3 regions of the Candidatus Arsenophonus phytopathogenicus genome follow, and region 2 is predicted to be linked to each of the others. Evidence: predicted binding sites of a transcription regulator. Region 2 holds the regulator's gene; each other region holds the start of a gene.
The links. The regulator LexA, encoded in region 2, represses DNA repair genes until DNA is damaged. The targets are predictions, from matches to a motif close to TNCTGTATGTACATACAGNA.
Positions count from the first base shown of each region.

Region 1: uvrB (excinuclease ABC subunit UvrB) is a predicted target of LexA. The motif match lies at 1,701-1,720, and genes of this name have one in related genera.
Region 3: AC01GB_RS15075 (metal-dependent hydrolase) is a predicted target of LexA. The motif match lies at 1,610-1,629, and genes of this name have one in related genera.

Region 1 is NZ_JBUIOB010000019.1:43,006-46,224, forward strand. It holds gene bioC (malonyl-ACP O-methyltransferase BioC) at 1-557, shown strand, start outside; gene bioD (dethiobiotin synthase) at 550-1,227, shown strand; gene uvrB (excinuclease ABC subunit UvrB) at 1,754-3,219, shown strand, end outside.
Region 2 is NZ_JBUIOB010000017.1:474,948-478,166, forward strand. It holds partial or broken gene AC01GB_RS05820 (gluconokinase, GntK/IdnK-type) at 1-114, opposite strand, end outside; gene zur (zinc uptake transcriptional repressor Zur) at 493-963, shown strand; gene lexA (transcriptional repressor LexA) at 1,158-1,772, opposite strand; gene AC01GB_RS05835 (diacylglycerol kinase) at 1,873-2,247, opposite strand; partial or broken gene plsB (glycerol-3-phosphate 1-O-acyltransferase PlsB) at 2,371-3,219, shown strand, end outside.
Region 3 is NZ_JBUIOB010000019.1:106,608-109,826, forward strand. It holds gene AC01GB_RS15065 (L-cystine transporter) at 1-861, opposite strand, end outside; gene AC01GB_RS15070 (metal-dependent hydrolase) at 1,064-1,360, opposite strand; gene AC01GB_RS15075 (metal-dependent hydrolase) at 1,332-1,595, opposite strand; gene hxpB (hexitol phosphatase HxpB) at 1,783-2,448, opposite strand; gene AC01GB_RS15085 (YniB family protein) at 2,628-2,816, shown strand; gene AC01GB_RS15090 (hypothetical protein) at 2,870-2,947, shown strand; gene AC01GB_RS15095 (YniB family protein) at 2,991-3,158, shown strand.

The DNA of each region.
Region 1 (3,219 bases), on a different contig from region 2:
TAGCCCTCGATTTGTCTGCATCAATGTTAGCCATTGCTCAACAAAAGCAAGCGGCTATGAGCTATATCCAGGCCGATATGGATAGGTTACCATTCGCCGATAAAAGTGTTGATCTCTGTTTTAGTCATCTTGCTATTCAGTGGTGTAGTAATTTATCTACCCCATTAAGTGAGTTATATCGTGTTACTAAAAAGGGTGGGGTTGTTGCTTTTTCTACTTTAGTCGATGGCTCATTACAAGAGCTACAACAGTGTTGGCAAAAAGTTGATAATAACCGGCACATTAATTCTTTTATGGCTTTTGAACAAATTAAGCAGGCTTGTCGTGATTGGCAGCATAGTTTAGAACAGCGTTGCTGGCATTTAACTTACCCTACATTTGCTTGTTTACTTCAATCTATAAAGGGTATTGGCGCGACTTATCTAACGGATGGGCGTCAGCAGCAGGGTCTAATGACAAAAAACCAGTTAGCTAAACTGGTTGATCATTATCCTCATATTAATCAGCAATTTCCCTTAACTTATCAACTGGTTTATGGAATATTATATCGTGAATAGATGTTTTTTTGTCACTGGAACTGATACAGATGTGGGTAAGACTGTCGTCAGCTGTGCGCTGCTACAAGCAGCTGCCGATCAGGGTTATCAAACAGCGGGCTATAAACCGGTAGCCTCAGGCAGTGAACAGTTAACCATTGGCTTAAGAAATTCAGATGCTCAGTTATTAAGAAAAAATAGTAGCGTGAAACTGAATTACCATGATGTTAATCCGATCGTTTTTGCTCAAGCAACGTCACCCCATATTGCTAGTCAACTAACAGGGGAGCTTATCGATTGGCAGATAATGCATACAGGATTAAATAAATTAAAACAATCTGCTGACTGGATTATCGTCGAAGGTGCTGGTGGATGGTATACACCGCTTTGTGCTGAACACACTTTGGCTGATTGGGTTATACAACAGCAATTGCCAGTGATATTAACAGTTGGCATTAAATTGGGTTGTATCAACCATGCAACATTAACCGCACAGGCCATTGAGCAAAGTGGCTTATTATTGGCAGGCTGGGTGGCTAATGAAATTGTTTTACCGGGTCAATATCAGCAGGATTATTTGTTAACATTACAGCAACGGCTGTCAGCGCCATGTTTAGGAGTTATTCCGCATTTGCCGAATAGGCAATCTCATTCGATTGGCAAATTTGTCAATTTAGATAACCTACTGTAATAGGAATAATTTTTCGGCTGAAGCGTTATACCGCTTTAGCCATCTTTTGCTTGAATTAGCTTAATTGCAATAAATGAAATGCTATTTTTCTTTTTTTGCTTATAAAAAAATTTTTTTGTGATTATTTTTTGGCAAAAATTTTTGCCAATGCTCAAGTGAAAATCTTACAACTATTGATGCTGAAAAGAATTTCTTGAGTTATCCACTATTCCTGTGGATAACTTTGTGTATTAAATCTAGAAAAGTTACGCTAACCGAGATGGGACGAGGCTTGGCGGGCAGTTGATGCCATTCTCTGCTCTGAATTAAAATTTTATAAATATTAACATGTTATATAAAATCAAGTCTGAAATGATATATAATAAAGTTTTACATTGGCTGATTAGCATAAAATATAATTCAAGGTAAAAAAAGCTTGGGGATAACTAAGTTATTAAAATAATAAATATATGTAAATAATTGGTTGTTTATGAAACTGTTTTTTTATCCAGTATGATAAAGAAATATTTTTAGTAGAGAGGGTTAGATGAGTAAAGTCTTCAAATTGCATGCTGAATTTCAACCTGCCGGTGATCAGCCTGCAGCGATAAAGAAATTAATCGAAGGTCTTAATGATGGATTGGCTCATCAAACCTTACTTGGTGTCACCGGATCGGGTAAAACATTCACTATCGCTAATGTTATTGAGCAAGTTAACCGCCCGGTAATGGTAATGGCTCACAATAAGACGTTGGCTGCACAATTATATAGTGAGATGAAGGATTTTTTCCCTGACAATGCGGTGGAATATTTTGTTTCTTATTATGATTATTATCAACCAGAAGCGTATGTTCCAAGCTCCGATACCTTTATTGAAAAAGATGCTTCTATTAACGAACATATTGAACAGATGCGACTCTCTGCCACTAAAGCACTGCTTGAAAGGAGTGATGTTATTGTTGTTGCTTCGGTATCAGCGATTTATGGTTTAGGTGATCCTGATAGCTATCTAAAAATGATGCTTCATTTGACCAAAGGTATGATTATTGATCAGCGAGCTATCTTACGCCGCCTGGCTGATTTGCAATATAGCCGCAATGATCAAGCATTTCAGCGAGGAACATTTAGAGTTAGGGGGGAAGTGATTGATATTTTTCCTGCCGAATCAGATCAATATGCGTTACGAGTTGAATTATTTGATGAGGAAGTAGAACGGCTAGCGCTTTTTGATCCCTTAACCGGACAGATCCAACATAATGTACCGCGATTTACCATTTATCCTAAAACCCACTATGTAACTCCACGTGAGCGTATCCTTGAAGCCATGGAGCAGATTAAAACTGAATTGGCACAAAGACGTAAATTACTACTGGAAAATAGTAAACTAGTTGAAGAGCAGCGGTTAACACAGCGTACTCAGTTTGATTTAGAGATGATGAATGAATTGGGCTATTGTTCTGGTATTGAAAATTATTCACGTTATCTTTCTGGCCGTGCAACTGGTGAACCACCACCAACATTGTTTGACTATTTACCCGCAGATGGTTTATTAGTTATTGATGAATCGCATGTCGCCATCCCACAGATTGGTGGTATGTACCGAGGTGATCGCTCGCGTAAAGAGACATTGGTAGAATATGGTTTTCGCTTACCTTCGGCGTTGGATAATCGCCCGTTACGTTTTGAGGAATTTGAAGGACTTTCCCCACAAACAATTTATATTTCTGCCACGCCAGGTAAGTATGAATTGGAAAAATCGGCAAATGAAATTATTGAGCAAGTTGTCCGGCCAACTGGCTTACTCGATCCCGAAATTGAAGTTCGTCCGGTAGCCACCCAGGTTGATGATCTGTTATCTGAAATCAATTTGCGTACAGCGGTAAATGAACGAGTGCTAGTAACAACGTTAACCAAAAGAATGGCAGAAGATTTGACCGATTATCTGCAAGAACATGACATAAAGGTTCGTTATTTGCATTCAGATATTGATACCGTTGAACGGGTCGAAATTAT
Region 2 (3,219 bases):
ATCTAAAAACGCAGCTCCTATTTTTTGAGCAATCCCACTCGCAACTGCTGATTTACCACTACCTGATACCCCCATAAGTATAAAAACATGGTGTATTTTTTTGCTATCACACATTATTAACTCCTTTAAAAATCAAGCAATATATAAAATGTTACTGATAATTTTCAGTTATAAAAAATAATATAATAGAATTGTGATAAGAATCTCAGTGAAAGAGGGAAGCGTGAGCGCAAGTAAAATTTGTTATCCATTTTATAACCCTTAATTTAAATAACTTATATTAATTCACTAGATAATCAAAATTAATAATCTTAATTTCTACTCAATATTTATTCCATTTTCCAATTAAGTATCAGTTTATCGCAACAGGAAATAAAAAAGCATTATTACAAAATAGTAAAAGATATTATTTATTTTAGAACTATGGTAGATATCAAAAAGTATAAATACGATAATGTCATTATTATAATGATCTTCACCTTAGGATAATTCATGACAAAGCAAGATCAGGAAAAAATACTGTCCCAGGCAAAAAAAATATGCCAAGCGCGTAATGTACGTTTAACACCCCAAAGAGAAGAGGTATTACGCCTTATAGCAGCCCAACCTTGTACTATTAGTGCTTATGATTTGCTTGATTTATTTAGAATTTCTGAACCTCAAGCTAAACCACCGACTATTTATCGTGGCCTGGAATTTCTCTTAGAACAAGGTTTTATACACAAGATAGAATCAACAAATAGCTATGTTATTTGTCATCATTTTGAGGATCCTAAACATACCTCAGTTATGCTAATTTGTGATAATTGCGGTAGTGTTGCCGAAAGTAATGGCCAAGCGGTAGAAACTGCTATTTTAAAATTAGCCAAACAGACTGGTTTCCAGTTGTCCCATACCGTTGTTGAAAACCATGGGTTATGTTTACCCTGCAACAAAATTGAGAAAAAACAGTGTCAAAGCTAAGCATTATTAGGCTGAAATAGTGATATAAAAGCCGGCGGCTCATACAACCGGCCTTTATTAAAAAAGCAATAAAAATTTAAAAATAGTTTACTTAATACCCATCAATCAAAAAATCAAACAAACTAGGAAATAATATTATATTCAATAAATTAAGCTGAATTTACTTAAAAAATTAATTAGAGCTAAAAGTTTAACTAAAATGAGTTACTACTACGAATAATACCAACAGCTAGTCCTTCAATAGTTAGGGTTTGTGTCCGCAAATCCACAATAATTGGCTCAAATTCAGGATTTTCAGCAATTAATTCAACTTTACTACCCACTTGCTTGAAGCGTTTAACCGTCACTTCATCATCAATACGCGCTACAACGATTTGTCCATTATGTACCTGCTGGGTTTTATGTACAGCAAGTAAATCCCCATCGATAATTCCAATATTTTTCATGGACATGCCATTAACACGCAATAAAAAATCAGCACTAGGTCTAAAAATAATAGCATCAATCCGATAATGATTCTCGATATGTTCTTGAGCAAGTAAGGGTTCTCCTGCCGCCACCCGACCAATAAGTGGTAATCCTTCATCCTCATGTTCTTCTTGCAGTAGCCGGATACCGCGAGACGCGCCAGAAACAATTTCTATCACCCCTTTACGCGCCAAAGCCTTTAAGTGTTCTTCTGCTGCATTTGGTGAACGAAAACCTAAACTTGATGCAATTTCAGCGCGTGTCGGCGGCATACCCGTTTGCGAAATGTGTTCACGCACTAAATCATAGACCTGCTGCTGCCTCAACGTTAATTCTTTCATTTCGCCCCCTATTTATTCGCATCCACACATTGTCACTGTAAGTATATACAGGTATATTAAGATTTAAAACCAATAAATGTGTAAAACCCTATTTTTATAACTAGCTCACGAAATAATGATTACCAATTACAACTGACCAAATAAAAATTGCTAAACAAATTGAAATAAAAACCGCCGCCGAGCCGATATCTTTCGCTTTAGCAGAAAGCTCATGCAATTCTGTACCAATTCGATCAACCACTGCTTCAATCGCACTATTTAATAATTCAACAATAGCGATCAATACCATTGAGCTAATAAGTAATAACCGTTCAATCCATTGCACATCAAGTAAAAAAGCCACAATAATGGCAATAACCACCATAATTGCTTCTTGTCTAAAAGCGGCTTCACTCTTCCAGGCTGCTCTTAACCCCTTCAGCGAATAACCAGTTGCTTTAATAATTCGGATTAAGCCGGTTGTTTGATTTGCCATAAAATTTACTCTCTAGGTTTAAATAAATGTGGGATTTAATATAATTATTATCTTTTAAACAGATATTAATTACTATTTCTGATATGCTTTGGTAGGATTCAAATAAGAGGCTATCGCTCATCTATGTCATTTTGGCGTAAAATTTACTATAATCTATTAGATTTACCAATGAAATTGTTGGTAAAAAGTAAGCTCATACCAGCAGATCCAATTAAAGAATTGCGTCTTGATACGACACATCCTTTTCTATATGTATTACCTTATCATTCTAAAACAGATTTATTGACCTTACGGCAACAATGTTGTTCTATTGGCTTACCTGATCCACTCGAGCCGATTGAAATAGACGAAATTAAATTACCTGCCTATGTCTTTATCGATGATGGCCCGCGTGTATTTCGTTATTATTCGCCAGATCCACGTAAAGATTCAGTAAAAACATTTACTGCTTATCTTGATCTTCATTGCCATAATCCCGAGCTAAACATTCAGATGCTACCCGCATCAGTAATGTTCGGTCGAGCGCCTGGTCGAGAAGGCCACTCGCCAGCACCTCCGTTACGTTTACTGAATGGTATCCAAAAATTCTTTGCCGTTATCTGGCTAGGACGTGACAGTTTTGTTCGTTTTTCTCCCACTGTCTCTTTACGCCAAATGGCTGGCGAATATGGTACTGATAAAATTATCGCCAATAAACTTGCCCGAGTAGCTCGAATTCACTATTCACGGCAACGATTAGCTGCGGTTGGCCCCAAACTCCCTGTACGCCAAGATCTATTCAATAAACTGTTAACTTCAAAAGCGATAGAAAAAGCAGTTGAAGATGAAGCTAAAGCAAAAAAAATCTCCCTTGAGAAGGCAAAACATAATGCGATTGCCATGATGGAAGAAATTGCCGCTAATTTTTCCTATGAAGCGATCCGCATTACTGACCGCGTACTTAGTTGGACATGGAATCGACTCTATCAAGGA
Region 3 (3,219 bases), on a different contig from region 2:
AATGCCAGAGAAAGAAAGAAGTATAGCATGGACAATAAACATTAAGGATAATGCTAAATAAGAAGCAATGACAAAACTGCCAAGTTTAATAATATCTTGTAGGTTTGAATTAGCAACAACTTTAATCATTAAAGCCATTACTCCATATGGTGTAAGCCGTATAACTAGCCGAACCAGCTTCATGATCCAGGATTGAAAAATATCAATAGCAGATAATATTTTTTCACCTTTTTCGGGATTAGTTTTAGCTAATTGGAGAGCCGCTATGCCTAAAAAGGTAGAAAAAAGAACAACGCTAATAATAGATGTTGGATTAGCTCCTGCCAGATCGGCAAATGGATTTTTAGGAATAAATGATAATATTAATTGAGGTATTGTTAAATCAGAAACCTTGTGGATGTAGTTATTTTCTATTATCCCAAGTTGAATAGTTTCACTACTAGTTTGTACCAGACCTTCTGCAGTTAAGCAAAACCAATATGTAATAATAATCCCGATGAGAGCGGCAATGGCTGTTGTAAAAAGAAGGATCCCAATGGTGAAAAAACTGATTTTTCCTAATGAAGAGGTTTGATGCAAACGTGCTACCGCATTTAGTATGGAAGCAAACACCAAAGGCATAATAATCATTTGAAGTAATTTCACATACCCATTGCCTACAATATTGAACCAAGATAATGAATCATGCACTATTTGATTATTAATACCATATACTAAATGCAAAACAACACCAAAAACAGTACCAATAAGAAGACCCACAAAAACTTTTTTTGATAGACTCCATCCATCTGCGCTTATTTTGGCCAATAACAGCAATAATAGGATAAAGATAAGTACATTTAGAATTACAGGGAAATTCATACCCATTCTCCAGCTCGGTTTATTGTTCCAGGTATAAGATTCTTTGTCATTGGTGAAGTAAGATGATGAAAAACTTCCAATGAAACTCATTTTCCCTTATATATTATCAGCAATAAAAATAATTTTCTTATAACTAAATGCAATTTTATATCCATAATGTTTCATCGTGAATGGAATAAAATTAAATCGTTTAATTCATTAACTACATATGTAATGACGTTTTTTTTTCTTGTAACAGCGGTCGTAGTGGTAATTGGTAGTTCGATGGAATTAATATCGCACAAATAGCTAATAATATGGCGATAGGATGTTCTGCTCTTTGATTAGAATTATTACCTAAGATAAGAAAACAGAAAGAAATTTTTGCTGGCCATAAGAAAGGTATCCCTTTCGCGGTTAACATATCCCCGACTAAGTGACTAAAATAACCTAATAAGAATGCTTGAATCAGGGCATCAGAAAGCCAGTAACTATTGGGCAATTGAGTTGATAATAACATAATGAGCAGCCATGCGAGTAAACCACGGTGACCACATAAACGACACATTGGCACAGAAACGAAATAAGGGTCCGAGAGAAGAGGATGGATGATCTATATCCGGTAGCAATGCGCCAAGTAGCGCACCGGCTAATAAATGAAGCCAATCACCATGTGCAAACTCAGGTGTTATTCCTAGTTTATGCACAAGTATTAATGATGATACTGAAAAAAACAGATGCCCGGTGGCAGTCATAGCATATAATATCCAACTGTTTATTTATACAGTTTGCAAAGTATAATAGTTTTGGCTTAGTTTGAGTAGTGTAATCGAAAAAAATATCTTATTTATTAAATAATAAGAGCAATTTTTTGTAAGATAAGTGATATTGCATTAGTTTGGCAGTATACTGATGCATTAAATTATTGCCAATTGATCAAATTTAAACGATATGCTTAGTTGTTAATTCAGCCAGCGTATTGAGTTTGACGTCTGCTAATGTCCAACGTGGATCAGTGAAATGATCTTTTGGCGGGACAACGATACTACGCATAAGTGCAGCTTTAACCGCAATCATACCATGAAAAGAGTCTTCAAAAGCCACACAATGTGTTGGTTCTATAGCTAGCAGTTTCGCTGTTTGTAAATAAACTTCTGGATGGGGTTTACTGTAGGGTAATGGTGTCGCTGATACTACGGCTGAAAAGTAATCGCGAATATTAAACATAGTAAGTACTTTTTCTAATATGTGCTTTGGTGAAGCTGATGCTAAACCAATTTTTAAATTATGATCCCGACATAGTTGAAGTGCATGTTTAACACCTGGTAATAAAGGTCGTTGTTCTTCTATAAGTTCAATAACCCGTCTAACAATTTTTTGTTCCACCTCTTCTAATGAGGTTCCTTGCCAGGGGGCTGCTAAATGCCACAGTTGTACCACTTGATCGATACGTAATCCTAGAGTGTCGGGAAGTTGATTAGCAATTGAAGTATTAACGCCAAGTTTACTAAGAATTTCTTTTTCTGCTTGGCTCCAAAGGGGTTCAGAATTAATCAATAACCCATCCATGTCAAAAATAGCAGCTTTGATAGATAGCTCATGAGACATTAAAAGCACTCCTATTATTCATGATTTGTTGCTTAATTCTATCAATTTAAAATAAAGAAATCTTTTAATATAGGTAGGTGAGGTCTTATTTTGGTTAGTGATAAAATAACATTTATATGTTTTTAATAACATTTTATCATTTAATATAAATGGTAATATAAAAAATATGAGGAGATTTAATGAATTATCAAACAGCATTTTATATCGCTATTACAAAGTGTGTTTTAGGATGGATAATTTTTTCTTTAGCGCTGGTGTCTACTGTAGTTTCATTAGTTTTGCTAGCAGAAAAGCAAGGTTTACAAGGGGATGTCTTAAATGCTGTAGCCAATGATTTTATTAAAATTATGGCTCTTATTATACGGTAAAACACGGTCTTTTTAAATTTTTTTGGCATAATTCACCAATTACCAGTACTCATATGGGACTTTCGACAGCTAATCTTGGTTTTATTTTACTATTTTTCTTAATGTTTGTTGGTCAAGCTTTGAGTGCTTAAGGTAACAGAATGAATCGTCAATTGAAATTTATTAAAGAAAAGTATTGAAGATCATCTTATTTTTGAAAGAGCGAAAGGTACTGAAGTATCAAAAGAAGAGATAGAAGCCAAAATTACTATTCCTCGTCATACCATTTTCCAGCAGTTTTTTATTTTGTATATATTACCGATTATATTAGGAGGAATACTTTACTTCATAATGAATATTTAGGCTGGTAGTTTTCTTATATTATAATCAATTGAAAAATAATTTTCTTGAACAGTTGAATGAA